DNA from 3 places in the Streptomyces sp. NPDC002669 genome. Region 1 is predicted to be linked to each of the others. Evidence: riboswitches for the same ligand, from Rfam matches in the RefSeq annotation. Region 1 holds a riboswitch; each other region holds the start of a gene.
What was found. A riboswitch is a leader RNA that binds a small molecule or an ion and turns the genes downstream of it on or off. The one in region 1 is predicted to bind cyclic di-AMP.
Positions count from the first base shown of each region.

Region 2: it holds a riboswitch for cyclic di-AMP, as region 1 does, so the genes downstream of both, ACFYW1_RS26565 (M23 family metallopeptidase) here and ACFYW1_RS16610 (transglycosylase family protein) in region 1, are expected to answer to the same signal.
Region 3: it holds a riboswitch for cyclic di-AMP, as region 1 does, so the genes downstream of both, ACFYW1_RS32290 (M23 family metallopeptidase) here and ACFYW1_RS16610 (transglycosylase family protein) in region 1, are expected to answer to the same signal.

Region 1 covers NZ_JBIAQQ010000009.1:143,458-150,610, forward strand. The annotation lists gene ACFYW1_RS16585 (GtrA family protein) at 1-268, shown strand, start outside; gene ACFYW1_RS16590 (SurA N-terminal domain-containing protein) at 426-1,076, shown strand; gene ACFYW1_RS16595 (nucleoside triphosphate pyrophosphohydrolase) at 1,122-2,096, shown strand; gene ACFYW1_RS16600 (cytochrome P450) at 2,106-3,494, shown strand; gene ACFYW1_RS16605 (transglycosylase family protein) at 3,601-4,593, shown strand; cyclic di-AMP (ydaO/yuaA leader) riboswitch at 4,905-5,076, shown strand; gene ACFYW1_RS16610 (transglycosylase family protein) at 5,080-5,850, shown strand; gene eno (phosphopyruvate hydratase) at 6,173-7,153, shown strand, end outside.
Region 2 covers NZ_JBIAQQ010000020.1:53,525-60,677, forward strand. The annotation lists gene ACFYW1_RS26550 (GNAT family N-acetyltransferase) at 1-39, opposite strand, end outside; gene ACFYW1_RS26555 (HPr family phosphocarrier protein) at 212-493, shown strand; gene ACFYW1_RS26560 (GntR family transcriptional regulator) at 710-1,435, opposite strand; gene ACFYW1_RS26565 (M23 family metallopeptidase) at 1,671-2,474, opposite strand; cyclic di-AMP (ydaO/yuaA leader) riboswitch at 2,488-2,652, opposite strand; gene ACFYW1_RS26570 (M16 family metallopeptidase) at 2,887-4,269, opposite strand; gene ACFYW1_RS26575 (M16 family metallopeptidase) at 4,293-5,660, opposite strand; gene ACFYW1_RS26580 (DNA topoisomerase (ATP-hydrolyzing) subunit A) at 5,930-7,153, shown strand, end outside.
Region 3 covers NZ_JBIAQQ010000030.1:22,204-29,356, reverse strand. The annotation lists gene ACFYW1_RS32310 (FAD-binding oxidoreductase) at 1-1,221, opposite strand, end outside; gene ACFYW1_RS32305 (SHOCT domain-containing protein) at 1,456-1,866, opposite strand; tRNA gene ACFYW1_RS32300 (tRNA-Met) at 2,104-2,177, shown strand; gene ACFYW1_RS32295 (PP2C family protein-serine/threonine phosphatase) at 2,367-3,527, shown strand; cyclic di-AMP (ydaO/yuaA leader) riboswitch at 3,800-3,952, shown strand; gene ACFYW1_RS32290 (M23 family metallopeptidase) at 4,075-5,157, shown strand; gene ACFYW1_RS32285 (aldo/keto reductase) at 5,333-6,277, shown strand; gene ACFYW1_RS32280 (PrsW family intramembrane metalloprotease) at 6,372-7,153, opposite strand, start outside.

The sequences.
Region 1 (7,153 bases):
GTTCCTGCTGAGCATGACGGGCTCCTTCTTCATGAATTCCCGGTTCACCTACCGGACCCGTCCCACCTGGCGGAAGTTCCTGCTCTTCCCGCTCACCAACGTCGCCAACTTCGTCATCACGACCGGCGGCGTCTATCTGCTGGTGGACCTCGCCGGGTTCGACGACCGGTACGCGCCGCTGGTCGCGGCGGTGGCGGCCATCCCGATCACCTTCGTCGTCTCGCGCACGATCATGCTGCGACCGGACCCGGGGAGGCCCGTGCCCTGACCCGCGCCGCCGGGCGCGGACGGCGCCGCGCGGGCCCACATCCCCAACTCCTTGCGAATCGTTGGTCGAATCGGTGGCCCCAGCCACCTCCACTGCCTAACATCGATCACCGCAAGGTCTTGTGCACTGATGCACAAAGTCTCCCCGGGAGGTTCCTTTGCACCGCCGCCGCCGCACCGCGCTCACCGTCTCCGCCGCCCTCCTCGCCGGCGCCCCACTCCTGACCGCCTGCGGCGGCGGGACCCACCCGGGCGCCGCCGCCGTCGTCGGCGGGGACCGGATCGAGGTGGCCGCGCTGCAGGGCCAGGTGGCGGCCGTGCGCAAGGCCCAGCGCGGCGCGCAGGACGCCTCCCAGCTCATCGACAAGTCCGGCCAGCTCAGCCGGGCCAAGCTGCACGGCATCATCTTCGACAAGGTCCTGGACCGGGCCGCGCAGGACGCCGGCGTCACCGTCAACCGCAACGAGATCCAGCAGCTGCGCAAGGCGGCGGCGGCCCAGTCCGGGGGAGAGGCCCGGCTGCGCACCGTGATGCTCCGGCAGAACTGGGTCGCCCCCGGCCAGATCGACGCCGTCTTCCGCGAGCAGGTCCAGCTGACGAAGCTGGCCGCCGCGCTCGGCGTCGACATCCAGCAGCCCGCCGGACAGCAGGTCGTCGGCGAGGCGCTCAGCAAGGCGTCGAAGGCGCTGCGGGTCGACGTCAACCCGCGCTACGGCACCTGGGACGACAAGCAGACCCAGCTCGCCGGCTACAAGGCCCCGTGGATCAGCCAGGTCACCAAGCCCGAAGGCGTGACGGCCGGGGCCTGACGGCCGGGGACCGGCGACCGGCCCGGCCGGAGGTAGATTCGAACGGTGAACGCTGAAGATCCCGGCCGTATCGTCCTGCTCACCGCCAGCCACCGCGTCGCGCCCGGGCTCCTGTCCTGGCCCGCCTGGCAGGCGCTGCACGCCGCGGACCGGGTGCTCTGCGCGGACCGGGAGCATCCGCAGCTGCCGTACCTGCGCGAGGCGGGCGTCGTCGTCGAGCACGCCGAGCCCGCCGCGCAGGAGCTCGTCGACGCCTGTGCGGGCGGCCGGAGCGTCGTCGTCCTCGCGGGCGGCGAGGGCTCCGGACCGCTGACCGACGGGCTCGCCCGGCTCGCGGGTTCGGGCCGGGTGCGGATGCCGGACCTGGAGCTGCTGCCCGGTTCGTACGACCTGCCGGGGGCCCGGTTCCTCGACCTGGTCCAGATCATGGACCGGATCCGGACCGAGTGCCCCTGGACCTCGCGCAAGACCCACGAGGGCCTCGCCAAGTACGCCATCGAGGAGGCGTACGAGCTGGTGGAGGCGATCGAGGACGGCGACCGCGACGAACTGCGCGAGGAGCTGGGGGACGTCCTCCTCCAGGTGGTCTTCCACGCGCGGATCGCCGAGGAAGGCCGCCCGGAGGACGGAGCGGAGCCGTTCTCCGTGGACGACGTGGCCGCGACCCTCGTCGAGAAGCTGATCCACCGCCACCCGCACGTCTTCGGCGACGAGACGGCCGAGACCCCGGAGGACGTGCACGCGCACTGGCTGCGGACCAAGGCCGTCGAGAAGCAGCGCGCGTCGGTCACCGACGGGGTGCCGCTCGGCCAGCCGGGGCTGGCGCTCGCGGCGAAACTGGCGAGCCGGGTCCGTACCGCCGGGCTCGACGTGACCCCGCCCACCGGCGAGGGCATCGGCTACGAGCTCCTCGCCCTCGCCGTACGGGCCGAGCGGGACGGCATCGACCCCGAGGCCGCGCTGCGGGCCGCGGGCCGCGCCTACCGGGACGCCATCAGGGCGGCGGAGGGCAACGGATAACGTCGGGGCGTGAACCACAGCCCCGCCGACCGCCCCGCCGATCAGCCCACGGACCGCCCTGCCGAGCAGTTTGCGGACCGTCCCGCGGCCCCGTCCGCCGAGGGCTGTCCCGCCGGCCGGTCCGGTGCCCGCCCCGCCACCGCGCCCGAGCTCTTCACCTGGGAGTTCGCCACCGACCCGTACCCGGCCTACGCCTGGCTGCGCGAGCACAGCCCCGTGCACCGGACCGCGCTGCCCAGCGGCGTCGAGGCATGGCTCGTCACCCGGTACGCGGACGCCCGGCAGGCGCTCGCCGACACCCGGCTCTCCAAGAATCCCGCGCACCACGCCGAACCGGCGCACGCCAAGGGGAAGACGGGCATCCCCGGGGAGCGCAAGGCGGAGCTGATGACGCATCTGCTGAACATCGACCCGCCCGACCACACCCGGCTGCGCCGCCTCGTCTCCAAGGCGTTCACCCCGCGCCGGGTCGCCGAGTTCGCGCCGCGGGTGCAGGAGCTGACGGACCGCCTCATCGACCGCTTCGCCGAGGAGGGGAGGGCGGACCTCATCCACGACTTCGCCTTCCCGCTCCCCATCTACGCGATCTGCGACCTGCTGGGCGTGCCGCCCGAGGACCAGGACGACTTCCGGGACTGGGCGGGCATGATGATCCGCCACGGCGGCGGCCCGCGCGGCGGGGTGGCCAGGTCGGTGAAGAAGATGCGCGGCTACCTCGCCGAGCTGATCCACCGCAAGCGCGAGAACCCGGGGGAGGACCTGATCTCGGGGCTGATCCGGGCCAGCGACCACGGCGAGCACCTCACCGAGAACGAGGCCGCGGCCATGGCCTTCATCCTGCTCTTCGCCGGGTTCGAGACGACGGTCAACCTCATCGGCAACGGCGTCCACTCCCTGCTGCGCGACCCGGAGCAGCGCGCCCTGCTCCAGCACTCCATCGAGACGGAGGAGGGCGCGCTGCTGGAGACCGGGATCGAGGAGCTGCTGCGGTACGACGGTCCGGTCGAGCTGGCGACCTGGCGGTTCGCCACCGAGCCGCTGACACTCGGCGGACAGGACATCGCGGCCGGGGACCCCGTGCTCGTGGTGCTCGCCGCCGCCGACCGCGACCCGGAACGCTTCTCGGAACCCGACACCCTGGACCTCGCGCGGCGTGACAATCAGCACCTCGGATACGGGCACGGCATCCACTACTGCCTGGGCGCGCCGCTCGCCCGGCTGGAGGGCCGGACCGCGCTCGCCACGCTGCTGAGACGCCTCCCCGACCTGCGGCTCGCGGTGGAATCCGGCGATCTGCGGTGGCGCGGCGGGCTCATCATGCGCGGACTGCGCACCCTTCCCGTGGAGTTCACGCCGGAGTCCGGACGGGCCGGAAGTGACTCCTCGTCAACTCTGTGACTTTTACGTGATCCGCGCTGCATCGACTTGTGACTCCCGTTCGAGTCCAGCTAGGTTCACCGTTCGACCCACCAGACACACGTCAGCTACACGGAAGGCAAACCCCATGGGCTCCGCGAACGGCAAACACCGTCGCCCCCGTCAGGCACCCGCCATCGTCGTCGCCGCGGGCGTGACCGGGTCCGCCATCGCCATCCCGCTGCTCGGCGCGTCCGGTGCGCACGCGGCCGACGCCACGACCTGGGACCGGGTGGCCGAGTGCGAGAGCGGCGGCACATGGAGCGCCGACTTCGGCAACGGCTCCTACGGCGGGCTCCAGCTCTCGCCGGAGACCTGGAAGGCGTACGGCGGCGAGTCGTACGCCGAGCGCGCCGACCTCGCCAGCCGGGCGCAGCAGATCGCCGTGGCCCAGAAGGTCCTGGAGGACCAGGGGCCGCAGGCGTGGCCCAGCTGCGCGGTCATCTCCGGCCTCGCGACGGACGGGACGCTGCCCGGCGTCGACCCGGGGACCACGCCCTCCGCCGACCCGGAGCAGGGCGGGGAGCCCGCCGGGGAGACGTCGAAGACTCCGGCCGACCCGGCGAGCGGCGCCACGGAGGGCGCGGACGGCGCGGGTGCCGTGGACGGCACGGACGGTGCCGACGAGCCGTCAGGGACGGTCACGCCGTCTCCGGACCCCTCGTCCGGCACCCCCACCGCACCGCCCTCGGAGGGCTCCGCCGAGGGCTCCACGAAGGCCCCGTCCGACACGCCCGGGGAGTCCCTCCCGTCCGGTTCACCTGAATCGTCCAGCGGTCAGGGCGGCAAGCACCGCGGCACCCCGGCCGTCGAGGACGGCCGCGGGACCGGCGCCGGCGAGGGCCGCGAGCCGGGCCGTCACGCCTCCCGGGGCGGCGACGGCGCGCGCGACACGGAAGCCCCGGCCGCCGGCGACCCGTACACCGTCCGCCCCGGCGACAACCTCTGGGCCATCGCCGACGCGCAGAAGGTCCCTGGTGGGTGGGCTGCGCTGTACGAGGCGAACAGGGACGAGGTCGGCTCCGACCCGGACCTCATCCTTCCCGGCCAGCGGCTCGACCTCGGTGTGACGGCCGAGTGAGAGCCGCGTGAGAGCGGCCTGACGACCGGCTGAAAAAGACCCCGGAACCGGGGCAGTTCAGGGACCTATGTCCACTTATGCGTAAGTGAGACATGGGTCTCTTTGCGTCAACTGGCGTGTCGCGCGCCGGGAAACCCTTCGCATCGGCCCCGACCTGCGGAAACAATAGATCCTCAGATGCAAGTAAGGGCTTATTGTCCGATGTGTCCATCTTTGAATGTGGGGGTTGCGTATGTTTACGGTCGGAACCGCTCGCACCGCGGGCCCCGTCGACCGTCACGCCGAATCCTGCCGTCGGTCGGAGGGAACAGACGCGTAAAGCGCCGTAGGCAGGAGCGGGGGACCCAGGTAGGCGCCGGCCCCGATCGTCGAAGGACGCATCAGGACCGGCTTGGGGTGAAGTCGCGTGCTAGGACGTGCGACCGGGCAACTCACTTGGCCCGAACCCGACAGCTCACCTCGTAGGCGTCGGTGAGGAGAAGTTCCATGCTGTTTTCCAGCAAGGGCAAGCACCGCCGCCCGTCCAAGGCCGTCCGCATCGCCACGCTCGCCGGTGTCACCGGTGCCGCCGTCGCCGTCCCCCTGATGGGTGCGACCGGCGCCTCCGCCGCCTCCGTCGCCACCTGGGACGCCGTCGCCCAGTGCGAGTCCGGTGGCAACTGGTCGATCAACACCGGCAACGGCTACTACGGTGGCCTGCAGTTCTCCCAGTCCAGCTGGGCCGCCGCCGGTGGTCTGCAGTACGCCCCCCGCGCCGACCTGGCCACCAAGGCCCAGCAGATCGCCACCGCCGAGCGCCTCCTCGACATGCAGGGCCCGGGTGCCTGGGCCTGCGCCGGCGCCGGCGGCCTGCGCAACGACGGCGTCGACCCGGGCGTCGACACCGGCTCCTCCGGCTCCACCGAGAAGTCCGGCTCCACGCAGCAGCAGAGCGCCCCGGCCGCCCCGAAGCAGCAGTCGCAGCCGACCCGCCAGGCCCAGCCGAAGCAGGAGCGCACCGAGGCCCCCGCCGCCTCCCGCTCCGAGCGCTCCGCGGCCCCGCGGGCCGAGGCCAGGAAGACCGTCACCACCCCGACCGGCAAGAAGGTCAAGAAGGGCGACGGCGAGTACAAGGTCGTCACCGGCGACTCGCTGAGCAAGATCGCCGCCGACCGGGGCGTCGAGGGCGGCTGGCAGAAGCTGTTCGAGCTGAACAAGGACATCGTCGAGAACGCCGACCTGATCTACCCGGGTCAGCAGCTGCACCTGACGAAGTAGCCGGGATCCTCTCCTCCCCGGTGGCCCCGGCCCGCGCGACCCTCCGTACGCGCGGGCCGGGGTTTCCGCCTTCCCGCCGCGCGGGCGGCCACCGGCCCCCGCGGCCCCTTCCGTCGGAGCCCTCCGGGAGGGTTTGTTCAACTCCTGTAGTTACTGACCGGTAAAAATCTGGCCTTTCCTCCCGCATTGTCCGCCCTCGGGTCCTTTTTCGTCCCAGGGGACGGGCGGTCGTCGGGCTGATCGGGCCCGGCCGGTTAGGCTCTTGTCGCAAGGCCAAAGCGACCCTGCACAACCAGCGTCATATCCCAGAAGGAGATGCCTCGTGCCGTCCATCGACGTCGTCGTAGCCCGGGAAATCCTCGACTCCCGCGGAAACCCCACGGTCGAGGTCGAGGTCGGCCTCGACGACGGCAGCACGGGCCGTGCTGCCGTTCCGTCCGGCGCCTCCACCGGTGCGTTCGAGGCCATCGAGCTCCGTGACGGCGACCCCAACCGCTACCAGGGCAAGGGCGTCGAGAAGGCCGTCCTCGCCGTGATCGAGCAGATCGGCCCGGAGCTCGTCGGCTACGACGCCACCGAGCAGCGGCTGATCGACCAGGCGATGTTCGACCTGGACGCCACGGAGAACAAGGGCTCGCTCGGCGCCAACGCCATCCTCGGCGTCTCGCTGGCCGTCGCCCACGCCGCGTCCGAGGCATCGGACCTGCCGCTGTTCCGCTACCTGGGCGGCCCGAACGCGCACCTGCTGCCCGTTCCGATGATGAACATCCTCAACGGCGGCTCGCACGCCGACTCCAACGTGGACATCCAGGAGTTCATGATCGCCCCGATCGGGGCGGAGTCCTTCTCCGAGGCCCTGCGCTGGGGCACCGAGGTCTACCACACGCTGAAGAAGGTCCTGAAGGCCAAGGGCCTGTCGACCGGTCTCGGCGACGAGGGCGGCTTCGCGCCGAACCTGGACTCGAACCGCGCCGCCCTCGACCTCATCCTCGAAGCCATCAAGGAAGCCGGCTACGTCCCGGGCAAGGACGTCGCGCTCGCGCTCGACGTCGCCGCGTCCGAGTTCTACAAGGACGGCAAGTACGAGTTCGAGGGCAAGTCCCGCTCGGCCGCCGAGATGACCGAGTACTACGAGGAGCTCGTCTCCGCGTACCCGCTGGTCTCCATCGAGGACCCGCTGTACGAGGACGACTGGGCCGGCTGGAAGGTCATCACCGACAAGCTCGGCTCCAAGGTCCAGCTCGTCGGCGACGACCTGTTCGTCACCAACCCCGAGCGCCTGGCCCGCGGCATCGAGGAGGGC
Region 2 (7,153 bases), on a different contig from region 1:
ATAGGCGTGATGCGGGCTCTGCTCCGGCGCGGGCTGCATGGGCAAAGACTACGGCGCCGCCAGCGGTCGCGTGGGGCCCGGGGCCGGGGCAGGCTGAGAGGGCCGTTCGGCGCTGCCGCGGGCGTCGCGGGCATGTTCCGGGCCGTTCGGAGCACCGCGCACCGCGTGAGAGAATGGTCTAGACAACTGTTGATTCATGAAGGGCAGAACCATGGCTGAGCGCCGCGTCAACGTCGGTTGGGCCGAGGGCCTGCACGCCCGCCCCGCTTCCATCTTCGTCCGTGCCGCCACGGCTTCCGGCGTTCCCGTGACGATCGCCAGGGCCGACGGCAACCCGGTGAACGCCGCCTCCATGCTCGCGGTGCTCGGTCTCGGCGCACAGGGGGGCGAGGAGATCGTGCTCGCGTCCGAGGCCGACAACGCCGAGGTCGCCCTGGACCGTCTGGCGAAGCTGGTCGCCGAGGGGCTCGAGGAGCTCCCGGAGACCGTCTGAAACATTTTCTGCGAGAGAGCCGCGGCACCCTGAACCGGAGCCGCGGCTCTTTTGTTTCCTCCGGCCGAAATCATGTGGAGGGACCCGAGTGGGCCCGGCTCCCGGAATGACGGCCCATGGAATCGGGGCAGGGGAATTCGGACGGGTGGAATTATCGCGGACCGGGCCCGCTTCCCTCCGGAATCACACTTCACCCCTTTTTATACGGCCCGATTGTTAATGCCGCGCGCCCGTGGTGTTTACGGGATGTTGCGAGGTCCTCACCCGGTCGGTGCGCGGTACGGCGGGCCGCCGGGCCGTGCGGCCCCCCGGCCGGTCCGTCCGGCGCAGCCGGTGCGCGGCCGCGGCCCGTTCGACGTGCTGGGCGGCCAGCGCCCTGGCCCGGTCCGCGTCACGGCGCGCCACCGCGTCCACGATGGCCCCGCGCTCGGCCCAGGAGTCCATCGGCCGGGCGGGCGGCTCGACCGTGTACATCCAGGCGGTCTTGTGTCGGAGCTGGGTGAGCAGGGCGGTCAGACCGGGGCTGCCCGATGCCTGCACCAGCGTCTCGTGGAACCAGCCGTCCAGCGGGCGCAGGTCCTCCGTCTCGCCCCGCCCGGCCCGGTCCCGGCCGAGCCTGACCAGGCCGCGCAGCACCTTGAGGTGTGCCTCGGTGCGGCGCCGGGCGGCGCGCGCGGCGCCCAGCGGCTCCAGCAGCATCCGGACCTCCAGGAGATCGGCGGCCTCCAGCTCGGTGGGCTCGGCGACACAGGCGCCCGCGTGACGGCGGGTGACCACGAACCCCTCCGACTCCAGGGTCCGCAACGCCTCCCGCACCGGGACCCGGGAAACCCCGTACCGGCGCGCCAGCAACTCCTCGGTGAGTCGGCTGCCCCGCTCGAAGAAACCCGAGACGATGTCGTCACGAATTGCCGTGCATACCGAATGCGCCGGAATGCGCATGTCCGAACCTCCGCCTCGATCCCCCGCACACCGCGGCCGGCCGATACCTGCCCCGTGACTCTATTGCAATGCGACCGTGTTTCCGATGCCGGACGGAAATTCATGAATATCTTTTGGCCGCGGGGCGGTTCGGCGGGCGGGCACCCGCACCGGGCCCCTTGACGGATACGCCGATGGCCCCGGCGGGCTGCCGGGGCCATCGGAAGGGCGTGGAGGGTGCCGCGGGGTGCTCGGGTCAGACGTTGACGCCGTGGGCGCGCAGGTACGCGACGGGGTTCACGTCGGAGCCGTACTCCGGGGTCGTGCGGGCCTCGAAGTGGAGGTGGGGCCCGGTGGAGTTGCCGGTCGAGCCGGAGAGGCCGATCTGCTGGCCCGCGCCGACGCGCTGGCCGACGGAGACGCCGATCGAGGAGAGGTGCCCGTACTGCGTGTACGTCCCGTCCGTCATCCGGAGCACGACGTTGTTGCCGTACGCGCCGCCCCAGCCGGCCTCGACGACCGTACCGGCGCCGACGGCGACGACGGAGCTGCCGGAGGCGGCGTGGAAGTCGACGCCCGAGTGGCTGCCGGAGGACCAGAGCGAGCCGCCGGCCTTGTAGCCGGTGCTGATGTACGAACCGGCGAGCGGCAGCTGGAAGGCGCCCAGCCGGGCACGCTCGGCGGACCGGGCGGCACGCGCCTCCTCGGCACGCTCCTCGGCCGCGCGCTTCGCCTCGGCCCTGGCCTTCGCCACGGCCTTCTTCCTGGCTTCGGCCTTCTTCTCGGCCTCCGCCTTCGCCTTCGCCACGGCATCGGCCTGGTGCTGCTGGGCGTCGGCCTGGGCCTCGATCTGGTCGGCGAGGGTCGCGTCGATGGCGATGACCTGGTTCAGGCCGGCCCCGCTCGCGGAGGGGGCGTCGGAGCCCGCGGCGAGGGCAGGGGAGGCCAGGCCGCCGATGACTCCGGTGGTGGCCAGGGTCGCGACGCCGACGGCCTTCGCGCTCCCGCGCGTCAGGCGGCTCGGGGCACGATGCTTCCCGGTGGCACGGGTGAACGCCATGAAGTGGCTGGTCCTTTCCTTCCTTCTCGCCTACCGGGTTAGCTGACGGGTTCGGAGCAGGAAGGTCTCCTACGGACGCCCCGGCCGTCGCGGCTCGGGCCTCCGATTCACCCCAGGGACTTCATGGGTCCCCGGCTCCCCTGGCTCGCGCCGTACGGGGACTCGGCGATGACTGCCCGGTACGTCGCGGTTGCGGCATACAAGTGGCGGACAGCCGAGCCGACGCTAAGCGGGACCGCTTACGTTCACCAAACGGACAGGCCGTTTTGTAGCGCATCCCACAGGGCAACCAGGCAACCTCTCCCCAAGAGCGGACAAAAGGGAGGGTTGCGGCGAAACCCTCTTCGCCGCAACCCTCCCTTCGTCCCGATATGCGACTATCCGGCCTTCTGTCTTCCGGCAGGGCCGCTCGTCAGCCGGAGACCACCGAGACCTCTCCGATGCCCAGGGCGCGGACCGGCTCCGCGATCCGGGCCGCGTCACCGACGAGGATCGTGACCAGCCGGTCCTCCGGGAACGCGTTGACGACCGCCGCGGTCGCCTCGACCGTGCCGGTCTCCGCGAGCCTGGCGTACAGCTGTGCCTGGTAGTCGTCGGGGAGGTGCTGCTCGACCTGGTCGGCGAGGGTGCTCGCGACGGAGGCCGCGGTCTCGAACTTCAGGGGCGCCACGCCCACGAGGTTCTGCACGGCCGTCTCGCGCTCCTCGTCCGTCAGTCCCTCCGCCGCCAGGGTCCGCAGGACCGTCCACAGGTCCTTGAGCGCCGGCTCGGTGGACTCCGTGTCCACGGATCCGCTGATGGCGATCATCGAGGCACCGGTCGCGCCCGACTCGGAGTCCGGGGCGGACGACCGCAGCACCTGGGCGAAGGCCCGCACGCCGTAGGTGTAGCCCTTCTCCTCGCGCAGCACCCGGTCCAGCCGGGAGGTGAGCGTGCCGCCCAGGCAGTACGTGCCGAGCATCTGGGCCGGCCACACGCTGTCGTGCCGGTCGGCGCCGATCCGGCCGATCAGCAACTGCGTCTGCACCGCGCCCGGACGGTCGACGATCACGACCCGGCCGGTGTCGTCGGCGGTGATCGGCGGGGCGGTCCGGGGCACGGCGGGCTCGCCCGACCAGTCGCCGAGCGTGTCGGCGAGCAGGGCGTCCAGGTCGATGCCGGTGAGGTCGCCGACGACCACGGCGGTCGCGGCGGACGGCCTGACGTGGGCGTCGAAGAACGCGCGCACCGCCGCCGAGTCGATCCGCTCCACGGTCTCCTCGGTGCCCTGACGCGGGCGCGACATCCGCGCCGCGGCCGGGAACAGTTCCTTGGAGAGCTGCTTGGCGGCGCGCCTGGCCGGGTTGGCCTGCTCGTGCGGGATCTCGTCGAGCCGGTTGCGCACCAGCCGCTCGATCTCGCCGTCCGGGAAGGCGGGCGCCCGGAGCGCCTCGGCGACCAGGGCCAGGGCCTTGGCGAGCCGGGAGGCCGGGACCTCCAGGGAGACCCGGACGCCGGGGTGGTCGGCGTGGGTGTCGAGAGTGGCGCCGCAGCGCTCCAGCTCGGCGGCGAACTCCTCCGCCGTGTGCTTGTCCGTGCCCTCGGAGAGCGCCCTCGACATGATCGTGGCCACGCCGTCGAAGCCCTCGGGCTCGGCGTCCAGCGGGGCGTCGAGGAAGATCTCCACCGCGACGACCTGCTGGCCGGGGCGGTGGCAGCGCAGCACCGTCAGGCCGTTGGGCAGGGACCCCCGCTCCGGGGCGGGAAAGGCCCAGGGCCGTGCGACGCCGGGGGCCGGCTGCGGGTGGTACTGCATCGAAACTCCAGTCGCGGCGTCGGTCACTTGCCCGCTCCTTCGTGCGCGTCGGTGTCGTCGGCGTCGGTCTCGTCGGCGGCCTCGGCCGACTCGACCGGCTCGTAGACCAGCACCGCCCGGTTGTCCGGGCGCAGCTGGGCCCCGGCCGCGGCCCGGACCTCCTCCGCAGTCACGTCGAGCACCCGCTGCACGGCGGTCAGGGCGAGCTGCGGGTCGCCGAACAGCACGGCGAAGCGGCACAGTTCGTCCGCGCGGCCCGCGACCGTGCCGAGCCGGTCCAGCCACTCGCGCTCCAACTGGGCCTGCGCCCGCTCCATTTCCTCGGGCGTGGGGCCCTCGGCGGCGAACCGGGCGAGTTCCTCGTCGACCGCGGTCTCGACCTCCGGCACCTCGACCCCGCCGGACATCTTGACGTCCAGCCAGCCGAGCGAGGGCGCTCCGGCCAGTCGCAGCAGTCCGAACCCGGCCGCCACGGCCGTGCGGTCGCGGCGGACGAGACGGTTGTACAGCCGCGACGACTCGCCGCCGCCGAGCACGGTCAGCGCGAGGTCCGCCGCGTCGCACTCCCGGGTGCCGTCGTGCGGCAGCCGGTAGGCGGCCATCAGGGCGCGCGCCGGAACCTCCTCGCGCACCTCCTCGCGCAGCTGCTCACCGATGATCTCGGGGAGCGTGCCGTCGCGCGGCGGCTGCTTGCCGTCGTGGGACGGGATGGAGCCGAAGTACTTCTCGATCCAGGCGAGGGTCTGCTCGGGGTCGATGTCGCCGACGACCGAGAGCACCGCGTTGTTGGGCGCGTAGTACGTACGGAAGAAGGTGCGCGCGTCCTCCAGGGTCGCGGCGTCCAGGTCGGCCATCGAGCCGATCGGCGTGTGGTGGTACGGGTGGCCCTCGGGGTAGGCCAGGGCGGTCAGCCGCTCGAACGCCGTGCCGTAGGGGACGTTGTCGTAGCGCTGGCGGCGCTCGTTCTTGACGACGTCCCGCTGGTTCTCCATGGACTCCTCGTCGAGCGCGGCGAGCAGCGAGCCCATGCGGTCGGCTTCGAGCCAGAGGGCGAGCTCCAGCTGGTGGGCGGGCATGGTCTCGAAGTAGTTGGTGCGCTCGAAGCTGGTGGTCCCGTTGAGCGAGCCCCCGGCCCCCTGCACCAGCTCGAAATGGCCGTTCCCCTTGACCTGGCCGGAGCCCTGGAACATCAGGTGCTCGAAGAGGTGAGCCAGGCCGGTGCGTCCCTTGACCTCGTGGCGCGAGCCGACGTCGTACCAGAGGCAGACTGCGGCGACCGGGGTCAGATGGTCCTCGGAGAGCACCACGCGCAGGCCGTTGGCCAGGCGGTGCTCGGTCGCTGTCAAGCCGCCGGAGCCGGCCTGAGCTGTGGCCGTGTGACCCATGGGCATGTACGTCCCTTCGATCGCGATACTGGATTTCCTGCGAGACCTGCCACTGTAAGCAAGCGCACACGCGCCTGGCGAAGTTCCCGTACCGCGGAAGTTCGCGTGAAAGGGGGGCGCACCCCCGCGCGAGGGGGCGGGAAACCCCGTCGGCGGGCGCCCCGAACGCCCTTTGGGCCGGGTCGAGGTCGGGGATGTCAGTGCGGCGGTCCACAATGGTCCGCGTCAGAACCTGAGGTTGCCCGAACAGAATCCGTGAAGGAGTCGCAGCAGCGATGGCCCGCCGCAGCACGAAGACCCCGCCGCCGGACGACTTCGAGGAGAAGATCCTCGACATCGACGTCGTCGACGAAATGCAGGGCTCCTTCCTCGAGTACGCGTACTCGGTGATCTACTCCCGGGCCCTGCCCGACGCCCGGGACGGCATGAAGCCGGTGCACCGCCGCATCGTCTACCAGATGAACGAGATGGGCCTGCGCCCCGACCGCGGCTTCGTGAAGTGCGCCCGCGTGGTCGGCGAGGTCATGGGCAAGCTGCACCCGCACGGCGACGCGTCGATCTACGACGCGCTGGTCCGTCTGGCGCAGCCGTTCTCCATGCGGCTCCCCCTGGTCGACGGCCACGGAAACTTCGGCTCGCTCGGGAACGACGACCCGCCGGCCGCCATGCGGTACACCGAGTGCCGGATGGCCGACGCGACGTCGCTGATGACGGAGTCGATCGACGAGGACACCGTCGCGTTCCAGTCGAACTACGACGGTCAGGAGACGGAGCCGACCGTTCTCCCCGCCGCGTACCCGAACCTGCTGGTCAACGGCTCGTCCGGGATCGCGGTCGGCATGGCGACCAACATGCCGCCGCACAACCTGGGCGAGGTCGTCGCCGCCGCCCGGCACCTGATCAAGCACCCGGGCGCGGACCTGGAGACCCTGATGCGGTTCGTGCCCGGTCCCGACCTGCCCACGGGCGGCCGGATCGTGGGCCTGGGCGGCATCAAGGACGCGTACGCCCGGGGACGCGGCACGTTCAAGATCCGCGCGACCGCCTCCGTGGAGAACGTGACGGCCCGTCGCAAGGGGCTGGTCGTCACGGAACTCCCCTTCACCGTCGGCCCGGAGAAGGTGATCGCCAAGATCAAGGACCTGGTCTCGGCGAAGAAGCTCCAGGGCATCGCGGACGTGAAGGACCTGACCGACCGCGAGCACGGCCTGCGCCTGGTCATCGAGGTGAAGAACGGCTTCGTGCCGGAGGCCGTGCTGGAGCAGCTCTACAAGCTGACGCCGATGGAGGACTCCTTCGGCATCAACAACGTGGCGCTGGTCGACGGGCAGCCGCTCACGCTGGGCCTCAAGGAGCTGCTGGAGGTCTACCTCGACCACCGCTTCGACGTGGTGCGCCGGCGCAGCGAGTTCCGCCGGGGCAAGCGCCGCGACCGGCTGCACCTGGTCGAGGGCCTGCTCGTCGCGCTGGTCGACATCGACGAGGTCATCCGGCTCATC
Region 3 (7,153 bases), on a different contig from region 1:
GTGCAGCGCCTCCCAGTAGTCCACGCACCACTGCCGGAGCCTTCCGGCGTTGTCCGGATCGGGGTCGATGCCCGCGATGACGCCGGACCAGACGGCGTCCCGGTAGGCCCAGGCCGTGTCGTCGGGGCCGACCCGGTGGGCGGCGCCGTCGACCGGGTACAGGTGCATGGTCGACAGGTCGGTGGGGAGGCGCTCGGCGTACTCGGCGTGCACGTCGACGGCCTCGTCGGTGATCCGGTCGAAGAAGTTGCCGCGCCAGTACCACTGGAGGCCGGGAGGAAGCAGCGCGTCGAACATGGACTGCAGGGCTGGGTAGGGCATCGGCGCCGTGAAGCGGAAGGCGGGCGTCGCGGGGTCCTCGACGGGCTCGAGGGTGGTTTCCAGCAGCTTGGGGTCGCCCGTCCAGCACCACACGACGGCGCACATCCGCCGGCCGTGGATCTCCTCCGGGAACGGTGGCCCCGGCGGCACGGTGAGCGAGGCGAAGAAGCCGTTGAGGTCCTCGGTGGCCCGGGGCAGGAAGTCGCGGTACCAGCGCAGCACGTCGTGGATCCGGTCGGCGGGCCAGAGCGTGACGGCGACGCCCACGGTGTCCACCGGGTGCATCCGAAAGGTGAAGGAGGTGACGACGCCGAAGTTCCCGCCGCCGCCGCGCAGCGCCCAGAAGAGGTCGGGGTGGGAGGTGGCGCTCGCCGTCACCGGGGTCCCGTCGGCCAGGACGACCTCCGCGGCCAGCAGGTTGTCGATCGTCAGGCCGTACCTGCGGGTGAGGTGGCCGTGGCCGCCGCCCAGGGTGAGGCCGCCGACGCCGGTGGTCGAGAGGATGCCGGACGGGGTGGCCAGCCCGAAGGCGTGGGCCGCGTGGTCGAGGTCGCCGAGAGTGCTGCCGCCGCCGACCGTGGCCGTGCGCGCCCCGGGGTCGATGTGCGCCCAGCGCATGGGCGAGAGGTCGATGGTGACGCCGTCGTCCACCAGGCAGAGGCCCGCCCCGCTGTGGCCGCCGCCGCGGACGGCGGCCACGAGTCCCTCGTCGCGGACGAAGTCGACCGCGGCCATGACGTCCGCCGTGTCGGCGCACCGGACCACCGCCGCGGGACGCCTGTCGATCATGGCGTTGTAGATCGTGCCGGCCGGGCGGTACTCCGGGTCCTGCGGGCCGATGACGGGGCCGCGCAACGCGGTCCGCATCGCGTCCAGGGGTACGGGTGCGGTGCCGTTCATGGCCTGGCCACCCCCTCGTGCGTCGAGGTCGGGATGGCGGTCGCGCCCCGCCCGGCACCCGGCGGGGGAGGCCGGGGCCCCGGGGTCCGGAGCCGCGGACGGGGAGGCCGCCGTGGGCTGATGCCTCAAGCCTCCGCCCGGCCCCGCGACCCCGCCAGCCCGCGGGGCCGGGCGGAGGGAGACATGCGCGCCCGGGACGGCGGACGGTGCGGTGCGGGCCCGGGGCGTCCCGGCTCAGACGAGGAGTCTCGTCTTCGCGCGCTGGTACTCCTCGTCCGTGAGGGCGCCCCGGTCCCTGAGGTCGGCGAGCCTGGCCAGGTCGTCGACGTGGCTGCCGTGTTTCGGGCCGTCCCCGCCCGAGGTGCCCGCCGCCTCCCGTACGTACGCCTTGAAGGCCGCGTCCCGGTCCTGGGCCTCCTTGATGTCCCGTCTGCTCATGGACTTGCCGCGCACGATCACGTACACCAGCACCCCGATGTACGGCAGCAGCAGCGTCAGGACCAGCCAGGCCGCCTTGCCCCAGCCGCTGAGGTCGTGGCTGCGGAAGATGTCCGTGATGACCTTGAAGAGCAGGAACAGCCACATGACCCAGAGGAAGAACCAGAGCATGGTCCAGAAGAGGTCGAGCAACGAGTAGTCGTCCACGGTTCGCTCCCGATCAGTGCGATGTCGTCGCGTCGGTCGGCCGGTCGATGAAATCAGTCATATCACCGCATATCGGTACGCGCGCGCCGTCCGAGGTCAGGTCCGGACAGGGCCCGGGCGGGGTCCCGGGTCCGGATCGCCGGTGCGGTCCGTGGGCCGGAGGCGGTCCGGGTGAAGCCCCGGGGAACCCGAGTGGTCATGAGTGCGCCGGGAATGGCGTAGAGTTGTGTTCACCGACGCGGGGTGGAGCAGCTCGGTAGCTCGCTGGGCTCATAACCCAGAGGTCGCAGGTTCAAATCCTGTCCCCGCTACTGAAGAGTCAGGCCCGGCACGCATGCAGCGTGCCGGGCCTGACTCGTTTCGTTCTCCCGTCCCGCCCCACGCCCCGTCCCCCCATTGGCCGATGAGCGGTCGCCGCGCCGTCGCGTTCCGGGGAGTCTGGGGGCGGGGCGCGGTTCCGTCCGCAGCCGCGGACGTACCGGGCAGGAGACCAACGGGTGGTGTGGAAGCGGGAGCAGCGGCGCGGCGGGCACGTCGACGGCGGCGTCGGCACCCGGCGGTTCGTACGGGCGATGCCCGCCTTGATGATCGTCGGCGGGCTGGTGTTCGACATCTTCACGCCGCCGACCTTCACCGCCATCCCGCTGTTCGTGGCGGCGCCGCTGATCGCCGCCCCGTTCTTCTCGCTCTCCCGCACCGTCAGCACCGGCATCGCCTCGATGCTGGCCGTCATCGCGCTGCGGCTGTCCAGCAGCACGCTGCCCGAAGTGGTGCCGCTGATCGAGCTGCTGACCCTGGCCACCGTCTCGGTCCTCGCGGTCGTGATCAACGGGGTGGTGCGGCGCGGCAACGAGCAGCTGGCCTCCGCGCGGGTCATCGCGGAGACCGCCATGCGCGCGGTGCTGCCGAAGCCGTCCGAGCGGATCGGCGGACTGCGCGTGGCGGCGCGGTACGTGGCGGCGCAGGCGGACGAGTTCGTCGGCGGCGACCTGTTCGCCGTGACGGACACCCCGTACGGGGTGCGGCTGGTGGTCGGGGACGTGCGGGGCAAGGGCCTCGAAGCCGTGGGGACGGTGGCGGTGGTCATCGGGGCGTTCCGCGAGGCGGCCGAGCAGGAGCACTCGCTGGAGGGCGTGGCGTGGCGGCTGGAACGGGCGCTGGCGCGGGAGGAGGCGAGGCGGGGCGGGCTCGACGTGCTGGAGGGGTTCATCACCGCCGTGCTGGCCGAGATCCCGTCCGGGCCGGCCCGGGTGCGCGTCGTCAACCGCGGCCACCCCGAACCGATCCTGCTGCATCCCGACGGGGCGCTGGAGGTGCTGAGGCCCACCGAGCCCGCGCTGCCGCTCGGGATGGACCTGGGCGCGTGGCCGCAGCGGACGGACGAGTGGGAGCTGCCGGCCGGGACGACCCTGCTCCTGTACACGGACGGCCTCTCCGAGGCACGGAACGCCGAAGGGGTCTTCTACGACCCGGCGGACCGGCTGCGCGGGCGGATCTTCCCGGGGCCCGAGGAGCTGCTGTCCGCGCTGACCGACGACGTGCGCCTGCACACGGGCGGCGAGACGACCGACGACATGGCGCTGCTCGCGGTCATGCGCCCGGCGGAGGGGGAGCCGGACCGGCGCAGGACCGTGCGGATCGTCGGCCGGGAGGAAGGGTGACGGGCGGGCCCGGGGGCCGGGTTCCGTTCCTTCCGCTCCCGGCGCCACGGTGCGTGATCGAAGGGCGCCGCTCCGCATAACATTTGACGCAACGTCAGAAACGGGGTAGTGGCTGAGGTGCGGTCAACTCGCACGTTTTCATTGGATTATGTCCCGTAAAGTCCAGGCCAAAGACGTGAACGATCAGTGGGAACGGCTTGGAATGCGACCCCGGTGTCTATTAACGTTCGATAACGCAGCGCGGTCGTCCCAGCCGCCGCCAGTGGCGGCACCGTGCGCGAGCGCCGAATTCCGCAAGGGAACCGGGGAACCACCTATATGGGGTGAATCGGACGCCTGTGTCTCGTGAGAGGCAGAGGGGCCCGTAGGAGACCTTCCTGCTCCGAACCCGTCAGCTAACCCGGTAGGCGAGAAGGAAGGAAAGGAGTGCGCCCCCGTGGCGTCCAACAAGCCTGCCCCCGAGGCCCCGTCCCGGTTCACCCCCGACTACGGCTTCGGTGCCGACTTCCCCGCACAGCGCGGTTCCGACACGGCGGCCACCGGGACGGTGACGACGGCATACGGCAGCGACCACGACGCCGGGTTCAACGGTGACTTCAGCGACGGCTACGGCGGCGACTTCCGCACCGAGGGCAACGGCGGCGAGCCCGCGCGCAGCCTGGAGGAGTGGAACCCCACCGAGGAGTCCGTCCGCCCCGTGCGCGGCCGGCACCGCGTCGCCAAGCAGCGCAGCGGACTCGCCCGCAGCTCCACGGTGCTGGGCGTCGGCGTCATCGCGGCGGTCGGCGCGGGCGGCATGGCCACCGCGCAGAGCAAGCCGCCGGTCTCCATCTCCGTCCCCGACTCCATCACGGAGAACCTCCCCGACGCCGCGTCACTTCCCGGCGTGGGTGCTCTGTTCTCCGACGACTCGGACAAGGACGCGTCCGAGGACGTCACCGCCACCACCCCGCTGACCTCCGCCGGCATCACCGCCGCCGAGGCCGAGCAGGGCAGGACGGATGCCGGCGAGGCGCTCCGCGCCCGCATCCTCCAGCAGGCCGAGCAGCAGCAGGACGCGGCCGCCGCCGAGGCCAAGGCCGCGGAGGAGGCGGCCGCCGCGGAGAAGGCCGCCGCCGAGGCGAAGAAGCAGCAGGACGAGGCCGAGGCCAAGGCCGCCGCCGAGAAGAAGAAGGCGGAGGAGGAGGCCAAGAAGAAGGCGGAGGCCCTCCGGCTCGCCAAGCTCGCCGCCAGCTACGCCGTCCCGACCTCCTCGTACACGATCACCTCGACCTACGGCCAGGCCGGTTCGATGTGGTCCTCCGGCCACCACACCGGCCTCGACTTCGCCGCCCCGACCGGCACCCCGGTCAAGGCCGTGCACGGCGGCACCATCAAGTCGGCGGGCTGGTCCGGCTCGTACGGCTACCGCACGGTGCTGGAGCTGGAGGACGGCACGGAGGTCTGGTACTGCCACCAGTCCTCGATCGGTGTCAGCGTCGGCCAGAAGGTCGCCACCGGCGAGACCATCGGCCGCGTCGGCGCGACCGGCAACGTGACCGGACCGCACCTCCACCTGGAGATCCACACCCCCGACGGCACGGGTGTCGACCCGATGGCCTGGCTCCGCGGCAAGGGCCTCAACATCTGAGGCGACCCGGCCCGGCCCGGTCCACCGGCCCATGAACCCCGGCAGTCCTGACGCTCCCCCCCGACGTCAGGACTGCCGGTTTTTCGTGGGAGGTACCGGGCCGGCACGCCCGCGGGCCGCCGGAAAGAACGGGCCCGCCGGAATAGCGGGCCCGTCGGAACTCGTTGATCCACTTATGACTTCTCTTCGTAAGCTGGGCTCCTCCGACCTCCAGGTCTTCCCGCTCGCACTCGGTGGCAACGTCTTCGGCTGGACCGCCGACGAGGCGCAGTCGTTCGCCGTGCTGGACGCCTACGCCGAGGCCGGGGGCAACTTCATCGACACCGCCGACGTGTACTCGGCCTGGGTCCCGGGCAACGAGGGCGGTGAGTCCGAGACCGTCCTCGGCAAGTGGCTCGCCGCGCGCGGCAACCGGTCCGACGTCGTCGTCGCCACGAAGGGCGGCGCCCACCCCGAGTACAAGGGGCTTGCCGCCGCCACCATCAAGGCCGCCGCCGAGGAGTCGCTGCGCCGGCTCGGCACCGACCACATCGATCTCTACTACACGCACTTCGACGACGAGACCGTGCCGGTCGAGGAGATCATCACCGCCCTGGACCAGCTGGTGAAGGAGGGCAAGGTCCGGGAGATCGCCGCCTCCAACATCAGCGCCGAGCGGCTCCGGGCCTCCCTGGACTTCTCGGAGCGCGAGGGCCTGGCACGCTACGTCGCCCTCCAGCCGCACTACAACCTGGTCTCCCGCGACACCTACGAGGGCGAACTCCAGGACACGGCCGCCCGCGCCGGGCTCGCCGCCGTGCCGTACTACGCCCTGGCCTCCGGCTTCCTCACCGGCAAGTACCGCCCGGGCGCCGCGGTGGACAGCGCGCGGGCGCAGAGCGCCGGCCAGTACCTGGAGTCGGAGCGGGGGCAGAAGGTCCTGGCCGCGCTGGACAAGGTCGCCCAGGCGCACGACGCGCAGATCGCGACCGTCGCGCTGGCCTGGCTCGCGTCCCGGCCGACCGTCGCCGCGCCGATCGCCTCGGCCCGTACGGTCGAGCAGCTGCCCGCGCTGGTGGCCGTCGCGGACCTCGCGCTGACCGAGCAGGACCTGGCCGTACTCACCGAGGCGTCCGCCTGACGCACGGCCCCGGCCGTCCGGAGCACCGCCCCCGTTCGCCCCGTCCACGGCCGTTCGTCCGCGCCGTCGACGGGGCGAACGGTGTGCCGCGGTGCTACCGCGGGGGCAGGTAGGGGTTGTGGCCCGTCCCCGGGCCGGGACCGTTGTGGTGCCCGCCGTACCCGGGGTGCGCGGGGAACGGCCCGGCGTACGGGGGCGGCGCCGGATGGTGGGGACGCAGCCGGCCCGTGGCCTGCGCCGCGTACGTGAGGGCGGGCACGGCCACCTCCCTGCGCTGCCAGAGGTGGTGCAGCAGCTCCAGCTCCCGGGCCGCGAAGTCCGGTTCGGCCGCCCCGCGCCGGGCCCGCAGCCGCAGCGACGCCAGCGACGTGGCGAAGGACTCGTACTCGGCGACGGTACGGGCGGCCGCCTTGCCGTGGGCCGTGGCCCGCGCCAGGTCCCCGGCCGTCGGGGCGGGAGCGGCGACCGGCCCGTGGCCCGGCCACCCCGCCCCGTACGGGACGGGCCCCCGCGCCGCGATGGCGTGCCGGCGGCGGGCCTCGTCACGGGCCAGGCCGCGGGCCCGCATCGAGGAGAGGGCGAGCGGCTCCGCCGGAGTCAGCCAGCCGGCCGCCGCGTAGGCGGGCAGCTCGGCGCAGAGCGTGCGCAGCTCGCGTTGGCGCGACCAGATCGCCAGCCAGGTCACCAGGCCGAAGGCCGGGACCATGAACAGCCCGTACACGGCGTAGAAGCCGTACGGGCCGAAGGTCGCCGACCCGTTCCACAGCGCGTGCATGCCCATGGCGAGGACGAGGCCCAGCAGCGGCAGCACCACCCGGCGGGCGCGCCGGCGCCGGGCCGTCGCCGCGATCCCGAAGCCGATGCCGGTCAGTACCG